Thermotoga maritima MSB8: one gene and its partner. The protein of the gene in region 2 interacts with the protein of the main gene of each other region in a pairwise test. Links are inferred from orthologs where the notes say so. Each region holds a gene or a part of one and is shown on either strand. Other genes may lie near its edges.

Region 1 (6,362 bases), 780 kb from region 2 along the record:
TCTGAGGAAACTCATTGAGATCTCCAGAAAAATCTCAGAAAGTGCCTACATGGAAGAAGATGTGGAGATCCTGCTCGACAACGCAGAAAAGATGATCTTCGAGATCTCAGAGATGAAAACGACAAAATCCTACGATCATCTGAGAGGCATCATGCACCGGGTGTTTGAAAACCTGGAGAACTTCAGGGAAAGAGCCAACCTTATAGAACCCGGTGTGCTCATAACGGGACTACCAACGGGATTCAAAAGTCTGGACAAACAGACCACAGGGTTCCACAGCTCCGATCTGGTGATAATAGCAGCGAGACCCTCCATGGGAAAAACCTCCTTCGCACTCTCAATAGCGAGGAACATGGCTGTCAATTTCGAAATCCCCGTCGGAATATTCAGTCTCGAGATGTCCAAGGAACAGCTCGCTCAAAGACTACTCAGCATGGAGTCCGGTGTGGATCTTTACAGCATCAGAACAGGATACCTGGATCAGGAGAAGTGGGAAAGACTCACAATAGCGGCTTCTAAACTCTACAAAGCACCCATAGTTGTGGACGATGAGTCACTCCTCGATCCGCGATCGTTGAGGGCAAAAGCGAGAAGGATGAAAAAAGAATACGATGTAAAAGCCATTTTTGTCGACTATCTCCAGCTCATGCACCTGAAAGGAAGAAAAGAAAGCAGACAGCAGGAGATATCCGAGATCTCGAGATCTCTGAAGCTCCTTGCGAGGGAACTCGACATAGTGGTGATAGCGCTTTCACAGCTTTCGAGGGCCGTAGAACAGAGAGAAGACAAAAGACCGAGGCTGAGTGACCTCAGGGAATCCGGTGCGATAGAACAGGACGCAGACACAGTCATCTTCATCTACAGGGAGGAATATTACAGGAGCAAAAAATCCAAAGAGGAAAGCAAGCTTCACGAACCTCACGAAGCTGAAATCATAATAGGTAAACAGAGAAACGGTCCCGTTGGAACGATCACTCTGATCTTCGACCCCAGAACGGTTACGTTCCATGAAGTCGATGTGGTGCATTCATGATAGAATTTTCTTGAAAAAGACCAGGGAGGTGTTCGACGTGGACATAAAGGCCTACAAAGAAAGAGTGGAAAAAGCGGTTGAATATCTGAAAGGTCAGATCGATGAAACACCCGAAATAGCGATAATACTGGGTTCTGGTCTTTCCGTCATAGCGGATGAGGTGGAAAAGGAGGGAACCTCCAAGAAGATACCCTACAGCGAGATACCAGGATTTCCCATTTCCACAGCTCCGGGTCACAAGGGTGAGCTGATCTTCGGAAAACTCTTTGGAAAGAACGTCATGCTGATGAACGGAAGGTTTCACTACTACGAGGGTTATTCAATGAAGGAAGTCACATTCCCCATCAGAGTGATGCAGCTTCTCGGTGTTGAAATTCTGATTGTTACCAACGCCGCTGGTGGGTTGAATCCGGATTTCGAAGTGGGAAGACCCATGATCATAACCGATCACATCAACTTCATGGGTGACAATCCTCTCATAGGCCCCAACGTGGATGAATGGGGTCCCAGGTTTCCGGACATGTCGGAGCCCTACGACAAGGAACTCATAGAACTCGCTTACAACAGTGCCAGAGAACTGGGAATTCCCGTCTATCAGGGTGTCTATGTGGCCGTTACGGGTCCATGCTTCGAAACACCCGCTGAGCTCAGGATGCTCAGAAAATTCGGAGCCGATGCAGTTGGAATGTCAACCGTTCCGGAAGTCATAGTGGCAAGGCACGGTCAGATAAGGGTCCTTGGAATCTCCGCCATCACCGACAGGGCCGTTCCTGAAGACCTCAAGCCGCTCACCGCAGAGGAGGTCCTGGAAGTCGCTGAGAAGACGGGAAGAAAGATCGCACAGATCATCTTCGAGGTCGTCAGAAAACTCTGAGGTGAAGGGATGGTTCTCAAGGGAATCCTCTACAGCACGATCGCGGGAATGGCAACCTCGCTCGGTGCGTTGCCGTTCCTTTTTTTAAAACCGCACCACACGAGTGACAAGGTGATCGACTCTTTCTTGGGGTTCGCTGCCGGTGTCATGCTGGCTGCGAGTGCTTTCAGCTTGGTCGCTCCCTCCCTCGAAATGGGAGGGATCGTCAGATTCCTGATAGGCTTCGTCCTGGGTGGTCTTTTCGTCAACCTCGCAGACAAACTCATCCCACACGAACATCTGCTCAAAGGTCACGAAGGACCTGACACCAAAAGACTGAAAGGTGTGTGGCTTTTCATCATCGCCATCACAATACACAATTTCCCTGAAGGAATGGCAGTGGGAGTTTCCGCCTTCACACCCCAGGCCCTCGCAATCGCCATCGCAATTGGGGTTCAGAACATTCCCGAAGGTGCCGCCGTGATGGCCTCTCTGATACCCATGAAGTACAAAAAAGGCAAAGCCTTTTTGATAACTTTCCTCACAGGACTCGTTGAAGCGATAGGTGGTCTTCTCGGTGCGGGAATCGTTTCGATCTCCCAACGACTTCTTCCTTACATGATGGCCTTCGCTGCCGGTGCAATGATATACGTCGTCAGCGACGAAGTGATTCCAGAAACCCATTCGAAGGGGAACGAACTGCTTTCCACGTGGTGGATCATGGTGGGATTCCTGGTGATGGCTTCCCTCGACGTGGCACTGGGGTGATGCAGGTGCGTATCGAAAGAGCGGAAAGAATTGAAAGCGAACTGGAAGAACACGTAGGAGATCAGACTTTCGTGGAAGAATCGAGATTCCTGGAGGAAGACGAGCAGAGAGAGGGAGAAATTCTCGATCAGATCATCTTCGTCGATGGCAAAAGAAGAAGCTTTGTGCGGATAACAACAGACGAAGGGATCACCGGTATATTCGCGGAACTCTGTGTTGGGGCGGTCATCTGGGATAGAGAAGGTGGAACGAAAACGCTCTTCTCTCCAGACAAACCACCAGTCAAAGAAAGAGTCCTTGGATTTTCCCAAAGCTTCCAGGAAGAAGGATACGAAGAAGTCGGAGGTATTCTCTTCAAAGTTGTAAAAGAAGGCAAAGACGCCATGCAATCGATAGATCTGTACATGAGGTCCTTGGAGATAGAAGAAGTGAGAAAGCACATGGACAAAAACATTCTCATCGTGAAGGATGGACCAGCTGCCCGGGAACTTCCGTTCGAGGAAAACGTGGGACCCATCGGTCTTGTGAAGAACATCGGTGTCACCGAGTTGAGCAAAGAGGACTTCAAGAAACTGCGCTTTCTCAAAAAGGGAAAGCGAAGCAAGATGTTCGTTTCATCGAGGGAAACACCTCTGAAAAAAGTGGGAGCGTACGTAAAACTGATCGATGGAGAAGGTATAAGGGGTCTTGTCAGGTTAGAAACCTACGTGAAAGACGATAATCAGATACCGTACATCAGAAAAGTGTTCGACGATCTTGCAAAGACGTTACCACATCTCACGGCAGACCTTCCCATCCCAAGACTTCCGGAAAATATTCTTCCGATACAGTTTCTGGAAGAGAACCTTTCGTACTATCTCACCGACAAGAACTACATGAACACGAGACTGTTTGCCTACATCGGGAGATGAAAGAGTGGAAAAACTCTTCAGATTCGAAGCAGAACCGGAGAAACTGCCACCGGCCGTTCTAGCGTATCTGGGAGATGCCGTTCTGGAGCTCATCTTCAGATCGAGATTCACAGGAGATTACAGAATGTCCGTCATACACGAGAGGGTCAAGGAACACACCTCGAAACACGGTCAGGCATGGATGCTGGAGAATATATGGAATCTCCTCGACGAAAGAGAGCAAGAAATAGTTAAAAGAGCGATGAATTCGAAGGCAGCGAAAAGACACGGGAACGACCCTACATACAGAAAGAGCACCGGTTTCGAAGCTTTGATCGGGTATCTATTCTTGAAAAGAGAATTCGACAGAATTGAAGAACTGCTTCGGGTGGTGATGGATCTTGAGAGTCTACGGAAGAAAAATCCTGGAGGAAGCGCTCAGGAATAACGTTCCGATAAAGAAAGTATTCTTCCAAAAAATGAAAAATCCTGGCAGTTACTTTCTTTCTCTTGTGAAAGAAGTCGAAAAGAGAGGTATCAAGTACTCTTTTGAATCAGAAGAAAGATTGAAGAATCTCTCGGGAACAAAGAAGCATCAGGGGGTTGTTTTCGATATAGGAGAGTACCGGTACAGTTCTGTAGAGGAAATTCTTGAAGCAAAGACTCCACCCTTGATAGTTCTTCTCGATCAGATTCAGGATCCACACAACCTCGGTGCAATCGTGAGAACGTCCGTGGGTGCGGGAGCGAACGGAATCATCATTCCGAAGGACAAGTCAGTAAAAGTAACAGAAACCGTCGTGAAGGTTTCGGCTGGAACGGTTTTCAGAGCCAGAATCGCCGTTGTGACCAATCTGGCAAGAACGATAGAAGAGTTGAAGGAAAAAGGTGTCTGGACTTACGCTTCAGACATAGACGGTACACCCATCTACGAGGAAGATTTCACCTTCCCCACCGCCTTCGTCTTCGGTAACGAGGGAGAAGGCATCAGAAGACTCGTGAGAGAGAAGTGCGACAGGGTGGTCACCATTCCGATGGAGAACGACATAGATTCTCTGAACGTTTCGGTGAGTGTGGGAGTAGTTCTCTTTGAAGCTGTGAGACAGAGGAGGATGAAAGGTGCTGGATAAAATAGAACTCTTCATTTTAGATATGGACGGGACTTTCTATCTGGACGATTCGCTTCTTCCCGGATCTCTGGAATTTCTGGAGACTTTGAAAGAGAAAAACAAAAGATTCGTCTTTTTCACCAACAACTCCTCGCTCGGCGCACAGGACTACGTGAGGAAGCTGAGAAACATGGGAGTGGACGTACCGGACGATGCTGTCGTAACCTCTGGAGAAATCACCGCGGAGCACATGCTGAAGCGGTTCGGAAGGTGCCGTATCTTTCTTCTGGGAACCCCTCAGCTGAAGAAGGTCTTCGAGGCTTACGGACACGTCATAGATGAGGAAAATCCGGATTTTGTGGTCCTGGGTTTCGACAAAACGCTAACGTATGAAAGACTGAAAAAAGCTTGTATTTTACTCAGAAAGGGAAAATTCTACATAGCCACCCATCCGGACATCAACTGTCCTTCGAAAGAAGGACCCGTTCCAGACGCTGGAAGCATCATGGCAGCGATAGAAGCCTCGACGGGAAGAAAGCCAGACTTGATCGCTGGGAAACCCAATCCACTGGTTGTGGATGTGATATCCGAGAAGTTCGGTGTTCCAAAAGAAAGAATGGCAATGGTAGGAGACAGGCTGTACACGGATGTGAAACTGGGAAAGAACGCCGGGATAGTCTCCATTCTCGTTCTCACCGGTGAGACTACCCCGGAAGACCTTGAAAGGGCTGAAACAAAACCGGACTTCGTCTTCAAAAACCTTGGAGAATTAGCCAAGGCTGTCCAGTAGCTTCATTTCCTCTTCGGAGAGTTTGATCTCCGTTGCTTTTAGATTCTCCCTGAGATGTTCTACTCTGCCGGCCTTTGGAATGGCAACAACATTTGGTTTTGCGAGAAGCCACGCGAGCATAATCTGATAGATAGTTGCTCCATGATTCTTCGCTATTTCTTCGAGTGTTCTCTTCGTTTTTTCTGAAAGAAGAGTTCTTCTCAGTGGAGAGTAGGCCACCAGGGTCACTCCGTTCTTTTGGCAGAACTCGAGAAGTCCATCTCTTTCTGGATCTCTGTCTTCTATGTTGTACTTGACCTGATCGCAGACTATGGGTTCTTGAGACTTGCTGATGGCCTCCTCGAGGAGTCTTCTGTCGAAATTCGAAACTCCTATGTACCTGATGAGCCCCTGCCTGACGCCCTCTGCCATTGCGGAAAGGGTCTCTTCGAGGGGAATCTCTGGATTCGGCCAGTGAATCAGGTAAAGATCCACGTAGTCCGTGTCGAGTCGTTTGAGGGTGTTCTCGAGGGAGCGCAAAAGATCGTCCCTTCTCAGATGCGTCGGCCACACCTTGGACACTATGAAAAGATCCTCACGCCTGAAATCCTTTATCGCCTTGCCGATGAGTTCCTCTGTGTGCCCTCCACCGTAGTACTCTGCCGTGTCTATGTGTGTGTATCCCATTTTGATCGCCGTCTTCAAAAGCTCAACCATCTCTTCGTCTCTGGAGTAATCGGGTGTTTCAAAACCGCCGATACCCCAGGTGCCCAGACCCAGAGCCGGAATTTCTTCTCCTGTTCTTCCAAGTTCTTTGTATAACATTCCAACCACCTCCTGAATTAGTCTAGTATTATTATTATAACCTGAGGTGTTAAAATTCAATCAAATCGTGTGGGAGGTGACAGGATGATCGATCTCAGGTCCGACACCGTTACAA
Region 2 (7,103 bases):
TGCAGAAGGAAGAAAAGCGACCCTTGGGACGATAGTGACGTATGTAGTGTTCGGCGGAGTGATCTTTGCGGTGCTGTTTGTCTCGATGATGCCGGTAGTGAAGAGAATGAGGCAGCAGGTAGAGAAAGTGAAGAGATTCGGAGAAGGGGACCTGACAGTAGAGTTCGAAGCGAAAGGGGAAGATGAACTGACCCAGATAGAAGAGAGCCTGAAAGAAGCGGTACTATCACTCAAAGAGATGATAGTGAGCATCATAGAAGCTGCGAAAGAGCTTAGCGGAGCATCAGAAGAGATAAAAGTTCTCTCAGAAGAGAGCCACAAGATGTCAGAGAACCTGCACGAAGAAGCCAAAAAGATACTGGACGAGGCGAACAACATGAGCAGTGCGCTGACAGAAGTGACGAGCGGCGTAGAAGAAGTAGCAGCGAGCGCGCAGAACATCTCAAAGATCACCCAGGATCTGACAGAAAGGTCAGAAGCGGTGACGAAAGCGGCAAGAGAAGGGACAGAGAGAGTAGAAGCGGTGGGAGGAGTCATAAACAAACTCAAAGGGTCAGCAGAAAGACAGAGGGACTACCTGAGAGAACTAGTTGACTCGGCCAAGACGATAGGAGAGATAGTGGACACGATCAGCTCGATAGCAGAGCAGACGAACCTGCTCGCGTTGAACGCAGCGATAGAAGCGGCTCGAGCTGGAGAAGCGGGAAGAGGCTTTGCGGTGGTGGCAGACGAGATAAGGAAACTCGCAGAAGAGAGCCAGAGGGCGACAGAAGACATAGCGAAGATGCTGAGCAGTTTGAGGACAACGATAGAACACGTAGAAAACGGCTCGAAAGAGATGTTCGAAGGAGTGGACGAGATAGCGGTGATGGGAGAAGAAGTCACAAAGAGATTCAGAGAGATCCTTGGAAGGATAGAAGAGATCAACAGCATGATAGAGAACACAGCTGCCACTGCGCAGGAGCAGGGAGCGGCCGCAGAAGAAATGGCAAGCGCTATGGACAACGTCACAAAGATAGTCGAAGGAGTTGTGGAAAGTCTAAACAGAATGGAGTCTCTCATAGAAGATCAGACCACTTCTGCTGCAAAAGTCTCTCAGGCTGCTGAAAGACTGTCTGAGCTTTCTGAACAGCTCTCAACGCTCGTTCAAAAATTCAAGGTGTGAGGTGAAAAAATGCAGGCACGCTGGATAGGAAACATGATGTTTCATGTAAGAACTGACTCAAATCATGACGTTCTCATGGATACAAAAGAAGAGGTCGGGGGAAAAGACGCTGCTCCCCGACCTCTTGAGCTCGTCCTCACTGGGCTCATGGGATGTACAGGAATGGATGTGGTCTCAATTTTGAGAAAAATGAAAGTGATTGATCAGATGAAAGACTTCAGGATAGAGATCGAGTACGAACGCACGGAAGAACATCCCCGCATATTCACTAAAGTTCATCTGAAGTACATCTTCAAGTTCGATGGGGAGCCTCCGAAGGACAAGGTTGAAAAAGCCGTTCAGCTTTCTCAGGAAAAATATTGCAGTGTCTCTGCCATTTTGAAGTGCTCTTCGAAGGTGACTTACGAGATTGTTTACGAGAATTGAGGTGGAATTCGTGTGGGAATTCTACATGCCCACGGATGTCTTTTTTGGAGAAAAAATCCTCGAGAAGAGAGGAAACATAATAGATCTTCTTGGAAAAAGAGCTTTGGTAGTAACCGGCAAATCTTCTTCGAAAAAGAACGGATCTCTCGATGATCTGAAAAAGCTTCTCGACGAAACAGAAATATCCTACGAGATCTTCGATGAAGTCGAGGAGAATCCGTCTTTCGACAACGTTATGAAGGCTGTTGAGAGATACAGAAACGATTCTTTCGATTTCGTCGTGGGACTCGGTGGAGGAAGCCCTATGGATTTCGCCAAGGCGGTGGCCGTACTTTTGAAAGAGAAAGATCTTTCCGTCGAAGATCTTTACGATAGAGAAAAAGTGAAGCACTGGCTTCCAGTCGTGGAGATACCAACCACCGCTGGAACGGGTAGTGAAGTCACTCCGTATTCCATACTCACCGATCCAGAGGGAAACAAAAGAGGTTGTACACTCATGTTTCCGGTGTACGCGTTTCTCGATCCCAGATACACCTACTCCATGTCAGATGAACTGACCTTATCGACTGGAGTCGATGCGCTTTCTCATGCGGTCGAAGGATACCTTTCTAGAAAGAGTACGCCGCCTTCCGATGCCCTCGCGATCGAAGCCATGAAGATAATTCACAGGAATTTACCGAAGGCCATTGAAGGAAACAGAGAAGCCAGAAAGAAGATGTTCGTGGCCTCCTGCCTTGCCGGGATGGTGATTGCGCAAACTGGGACCACACTGGCGCACGCTCTGGGTTATCCTCTAACAACGGAGAAGGGAATAAAACACGGGAAAGCGACAGGTATGGTACTACCATTTGTAATGGAGGTAATGAAAGAAGAAATTCCAGAAAAGGTGGATACTGTGAATCACATATTCGGCGGCAGTCTTTTGAAATTTCTGAAAGAACTCGGACTTTACGAAAAAGTGGCAGTTTCCTCTGAAGAACTGGAGAAGTGGGTCGAAAAGGGTTCCAGAGCGAAACATCTCAAAAACACGCCGGGTACCTTCACTCCCGAAAAGATCAGAAACATATACAGGGAGGCACTCGGGGTGTGAGGAGTTTTTTTCTGTGTTTTCTGCTTGTTCTTGTGTTTATAGCGAATCTCTACAGATTGTTCCCAGATGATTATTACGATTTCATATCCAAAAATTCCGATGATCTCGATCCTCTTCTCATTCAAAGTATCATATGGGTGGAGAGCAGTTTTGACAGAAACGCGGTTTCTTCGCTGGGAGCCTTTGGTCTCATGCAGATCATGCCTTCAACGGCTGTCTGGTTGAAAAAGAAGTTTTCTCTGGAAGAGGATTTCAAGAATCCAGAAGGAAACATAATCTACGGGATCGTTTATCTGAAATTTTTGAAAGATCTGTACGGTGATCTCGACAAAGCCATCATGGCTTACAACGTAGGACCGGCTGCTTTGAGCGAAGGAAGAAATCTGGACAGTGCGAAAAGATACTTGAAAAAAGTGAAGAGGACCTATCTCATATACCGTTTCCTCTACAGTGAGAGGTGAGAAGGTGAGAGTGGCAACCGCCCAGGAGATGAAAGAGATCGATGAATTAACAATAAAAGAATACGGTGTGGACTCGAGAATCCTCATGGAGCGAGCCGGAATTTCCGTTGTTCTCGCAATGGAGGAGGAACTTGGAAATCTTTCTGATTACAGATTCTTGGTTCTCTGCGGGGGAGGAAACAACGGAGGAGACGGCTTTGTCGTGGCCAGAAATCTCCTCGGTGTGGTAAAAGATGTCTTGGTTGTCTTTCTTGGAAAGAAAAAAACTCCCGATTGTGAGTATAACTACGGTCTTTACAAAAAATTCGGAGGAAAAGTGGTGGAACAATTCGAACCCTCTATTCTGAACGAATTCGATGTGGTGGTTGACGCCATTTTTGGAACGGGCCTGAGAGGAGAAATCACGGGAGAGTACGCTGAGATAATAAATCTTGTGAATAAATCGGGGAAAGTAGTTGTTTCCGTTGACGTTCCATCGGGAATAGATTCGAACACGGGGAAGGTTCTTAGAACAGCGGTGAAAGCGGATCTCACGGTTACCTTTGGAGTTCCCAAGATAGGTCACATCCTCTTTCCAGGAAGAGATCTCACAGGAAAGCTCAAAGTGGCCAACATAGGCCATCCTGTTCATCTGATCAATTCGATCAATCGATACGTGATAACACGGGAAATGGTTCGTTCCCTTCTGCCGGAAAGACCCAGAGATTCCCACAAGGGAACCTACGGAAAAGTGCTGATAATAGCGGGGTCCAGACTGTACTCCGGAGCTCCCGTTCTCTCTGGAATGGGATCCTTGAAAGTGGGAACGGGTCTTGTGAAGCTCGCAGTTCCTTTTCCACAGAATCTGATCGCTACTTCGAGATTTCCGGAACTCATTTCCGTTCCCATAGATACAGAAAAAGGCTTCTTCAGCCTGCAGAATCTTCAGGAATGTCTGGAGCTATCAAAAGACGTGGATGTGGTAGCCATCGGGCCGGGTCTTGGAAACAATGAACACGTGAGGGAGTTTGTCAACGAGTTTTTGAAAACACTCGAAAAACCGGCTGTCATAGACGCCGATGCCATTAACGTTCTGGATACCTCAGTTCTGAAGGAGAGAAAATCCCCTGCGGTACTAACCCCACATCCTGGGGAGATGGCAAGACTCGTGAAAAAAACTGTTGGGGACGTCAAGTACAACTACGAACTGGCAGAGGAGTTTGCAAAAGAAAACGACTGCGTGCTGGTTTTGAAATCTGCCACCACCATTGTAACAGATGGCGAGAAAACCCTGTTCAATATAACGGGAAACACAGGACTTTCAAAGGGAGGAAGTGGAGACGTTCTGACAGGAATGATAGCCGGCTTTATAGCACAGGGACTTTCCCCTCTCGAAGCTTCCACGGTTTCTGTGTATCTACACGGTTTTGCCGCGGAGCTTTTCGAACAGGATGAGAGAGGGCTCACCGCTTCCGAGTTACTGCGCCTCATACCTGAGGCTATAAGGAGGTTGAAAGAATGAATATTCTGGAAAAAATCGTGAGGGATCTCATCAGCGAGAAAAGAATCACCGAGGCGAGAAATCTGCTCTCTCTCTTTCCAGAAGAGTTTCCTCATCTTGAACTGGAAGTGGAATACGCCGCCAGGAACTGGAAGGCTGTGAAAAGGCTCTATGAAAACTTGCCGGATGAACTCAAGGAGAAATACAGAGAATACTACGAATACGCGGCAAACCAGCTGAATATAGACTACTCGAAAGAAACGGAAGAAGCCCTCAAAGAGATAGAACGAAAGAATTTTCAGGGAGCTGCCTCCATACTCGAATCGATTGTCAAGGATTACCCCGAACTCGTGGAAGTAGTAGCTCTGAGATATAAACTCGCCCTTCAGAGAAACGAGAAGAGAGCGATTGAAAAGTATCGAAAGCTTCTTTTAAGCCTTGACAGAACCCACCCTGCTCTGATCGAAACCAGAGCTTCCTCTCGTAGGATAGGTGTTTTCGAAGTGTTCACACTTTCTCTTTTGGTTGCACTTCTTGTCACAACAATACTCGCTTTTTACACCCTTCCCTCCCGCATCGAGGTAAACGTGCCATCTTCTGAAAACACGATAAATATTAAACCAGTCGAACAGCGTGTTGAAGATGTTTTGGCGAACATCGTTATCCTCACAGAAAATCTGGGAAAGATAAACGATTCCCTTGAGAAGAATTTCAGTGCCTTGCAGGAGAATATGAGCCCCATTTCTGAGAATATTGAATCTCTTAAAGAGGCTCTAACGAACCTGGAATCCAGACTCTCCAAGATCGAATCCGCTATAGCAAGAACATCGAACAAAGAACCTTCAGTATCTGTTGTTTACGTTCCCGCACGGGAAGATCGAATAGAGAGGGCAAAGAGCCTGTGGTTTCTGGGTTACATGTTCTACCTGAGAAGGGACTACGATGAAGCCATAAACAGGTTTGAAATCGCTATAAAGGAAATTGGAGAAGACAACGTCTATTTCAAAGATGACGTTTACTATTACAGGGCTTTGTGTTACTACTACAAAGGCGATACATCGACTGCTCGTTCGCTTTTCGAGGAGTTCATAAAGCTCTTCCCAGATAGTGAGTATGCGGACGACGCCGAGTACTTTTTGAAGAGGCTGTGAAGAGTGAACTTTTCTACAGAAAGCTTGAAAAGTGTGATCTCTGCCCCAGAAATTGTGGAGTGAACAGACTCATGGGAGAGAAAGGTGCTTGCGGGGTAGCAAACTCTCCCGTTGTTTCTTCCTGGGGGCCTCACTTTGGAGAGGAAAGAATACTCGTTGGCCGCGGTGGAAGCGGAACCGTCTTTTTCACCTATTGCAATCTCAAATGTGTCTACTGTCAGAACTATGAAATCAGTCAGCTTGGTATAGGAAAAGAAATCACTGTTGAAGATCTTCTGAGGATATTCACGGAACTTCAGGACATGGGTGTGGAAAATCTCAACCTGGTGACTCCCACTCACCAGATACCTTTCATTGTCGATGCCTTCGAGAGAATGGAGAAAGAAATTCCTGTTGTTTACAACTGTGGAGGATACGAATCTGTCGATACCATAATTTCTCTTGAAGGGTTTGTCGATATCTATATGCCAGACTTCAAGTACAGCGATCCCGAACTTGGAGAAAAGCTCTCTGGTGTGAAAGATTATCCAAGATTCGCCCTGGAAGCTCTGAAGGTTATGATCGATCAGATGGGAGAACCGGTGATAAGAAATGGTGTTATGAAAAAAGGAGTTCTTGTGAGACACCTCGTTCTTCCCGGTTTCCTTGAAGACAGTTTCGGTGTGATCGATCTGCTTTCAACGCTGGAGCCGAAACCACTTGTGAACATCATGGCGCAGTTCTACCCAGCGTACAGAGCGAAAGAATATGGACTCGATAGATTCATCACCAGAGACGAATATCTAAAAGTTGTGGAATACGCGAAGAAGAAAAAACTGAATCTCATAGAAGTGGAGAGGTGGCTGAGGTGGTTGTAACAGAATACGAACTGAAGCCTCAAAACTTTCCCAGATTTCCTCTCGACTGGTCTGAGATATTCGGCAGAAAGGCAAAGATAGTGGTTGAGATTGGTTTTGGAAACGGGGAATTTCTGGCAGAACTTGCAAGAAGACATCCGGAGAAAGACTTCGTTGGTTTTGAGGTGTCCATCACGTCCTTCGTGAAAGCACAGAAAAAGTTCAAAAGGTACAACTTGAAAAATGTTCGACTCGTGAAGGTAGATGCCAGATTCGGTCTGAGGGAGTTGTTCCCCGACAACAGCGTAGAAAAGGTTTACATCAACTTTCCATGTCCATGGCCGAAAAAGAGACACGAAAGCAGAAGAATCACCAGCTACGACTTTCTCCAAACGCTCTCCGCCGTCCTGGAGATGGATGGTACGGTGGAGTTTGCAACCGATGAAGAGTGGTACGCACGGGAAGTTTTGGATACTTTCGAAAGCTCAGAGTAT

Evidence for each region. The genes of interacting proteins can lie anywhere in the genome.
Region 1: the proteins of TM_RS04715 (region 2) and rlmB interact in binary tests that used the Escherichia coli proteins (3 or more experiments, as listed by UniProt). The link is inferred for Thermotoga maritima MSB8 from one-to-one orthologs.

Annotation. Positions count from the first base shown.
Region 1 is NC_000853.1:1,713,602-1,719,963, forward strand. The notes cover bases 2,852-5,809. They hold rlmB (23S rRNA (guanosine(2251)-2'-O)-methyltransferase RlmB), read left to right. Parts: upstream 2,852-3,945; coding sequence 3,946-4,674; downstream 4,675-5,809. Other genes in these bases: TM_RS08845 (DNA double-strand break repair nuclease NurA), read left to right, coding at 2,852-3,565; TM_RS08850 (Mini-ribonuclease 3), read left to right, coding at 3,570-3,992; TM_RS08860 (HAD-IIA family hydrolase), read left to right, coding at 4,664-5,443; TM_RS08865 (aldo/keto reductase), read right to left, coding at 5,423-5,809. Outside these bases: dnaB (replicative DNA helicase), read left to right, coding at 1-1,033; TM_RS08835 (purine-nucleoside phosphorylase), read left to right, coding at 1,071-1,907; TM_RS08840 (ZIP family metal transporter), read left to right, coding at 1,917-2,654; more of TM_RS08845, read left to right, coding at 2,654-2,851; more of TM_RS08865, read right to left, coding at 5,810-6,247; ltaE (low-specificity L-threonine aldolase), read left to right, coding at 6,332-6,362. UniProt on the Escherichia coli protein: Specifically methylates the ribose of guanosine 2251 in 23S rRNA.
Region 2 is NC_000853.1:936,712-943,814, forward strand. Bases 2,538-5,394 are described here. They hold TM_RS04715 (NAD(P)H-hydrate dehydratase), read left to right. Parts: upstream 2,538-3,146; coding sequence 3,147-4,643; downstream 4,644-5,394. Other genes in these bases: TM_RS04705 (iron-containing alcohol dehydrogenase family protein), read left to right, coding at 2,538-2,681; TM_RS04710 (lytic transglycosylase domain-containing protein), read left to right, coding at 2,678-3,142; TM_RS04720 (tetratricopeptide repeat protein), read left to right, coding at 4,640-5,394. In the rest of the region: TM_RS04695 (methyl-accepting chemotaxis protein), read left to right, coding at 1-1,165; TM_RS04700 (OsmC family protein), read left to right, coding at 1,175-1,591; more of TM_RS04705, read left to right, coding at 1,602-2,537; more of TM_RS04720, read left to right, coding at 5,395-5,773; TM_RS04725 (radical SAM protein), read left to right, coding at 5,770-6,630; tRNA (guanosine(46)-N7)-methyltransferase TrmB, read left to right, coding at 6,621-7,103. UniProt on the Escherichia coli protein: Bifunctional enzyme that catalyzes the epimerization of the S- and R-forms of NAD(P)HX and the dehydration of the S-form of NAD(P)HX at the expense of ADP, which is converted to AMP.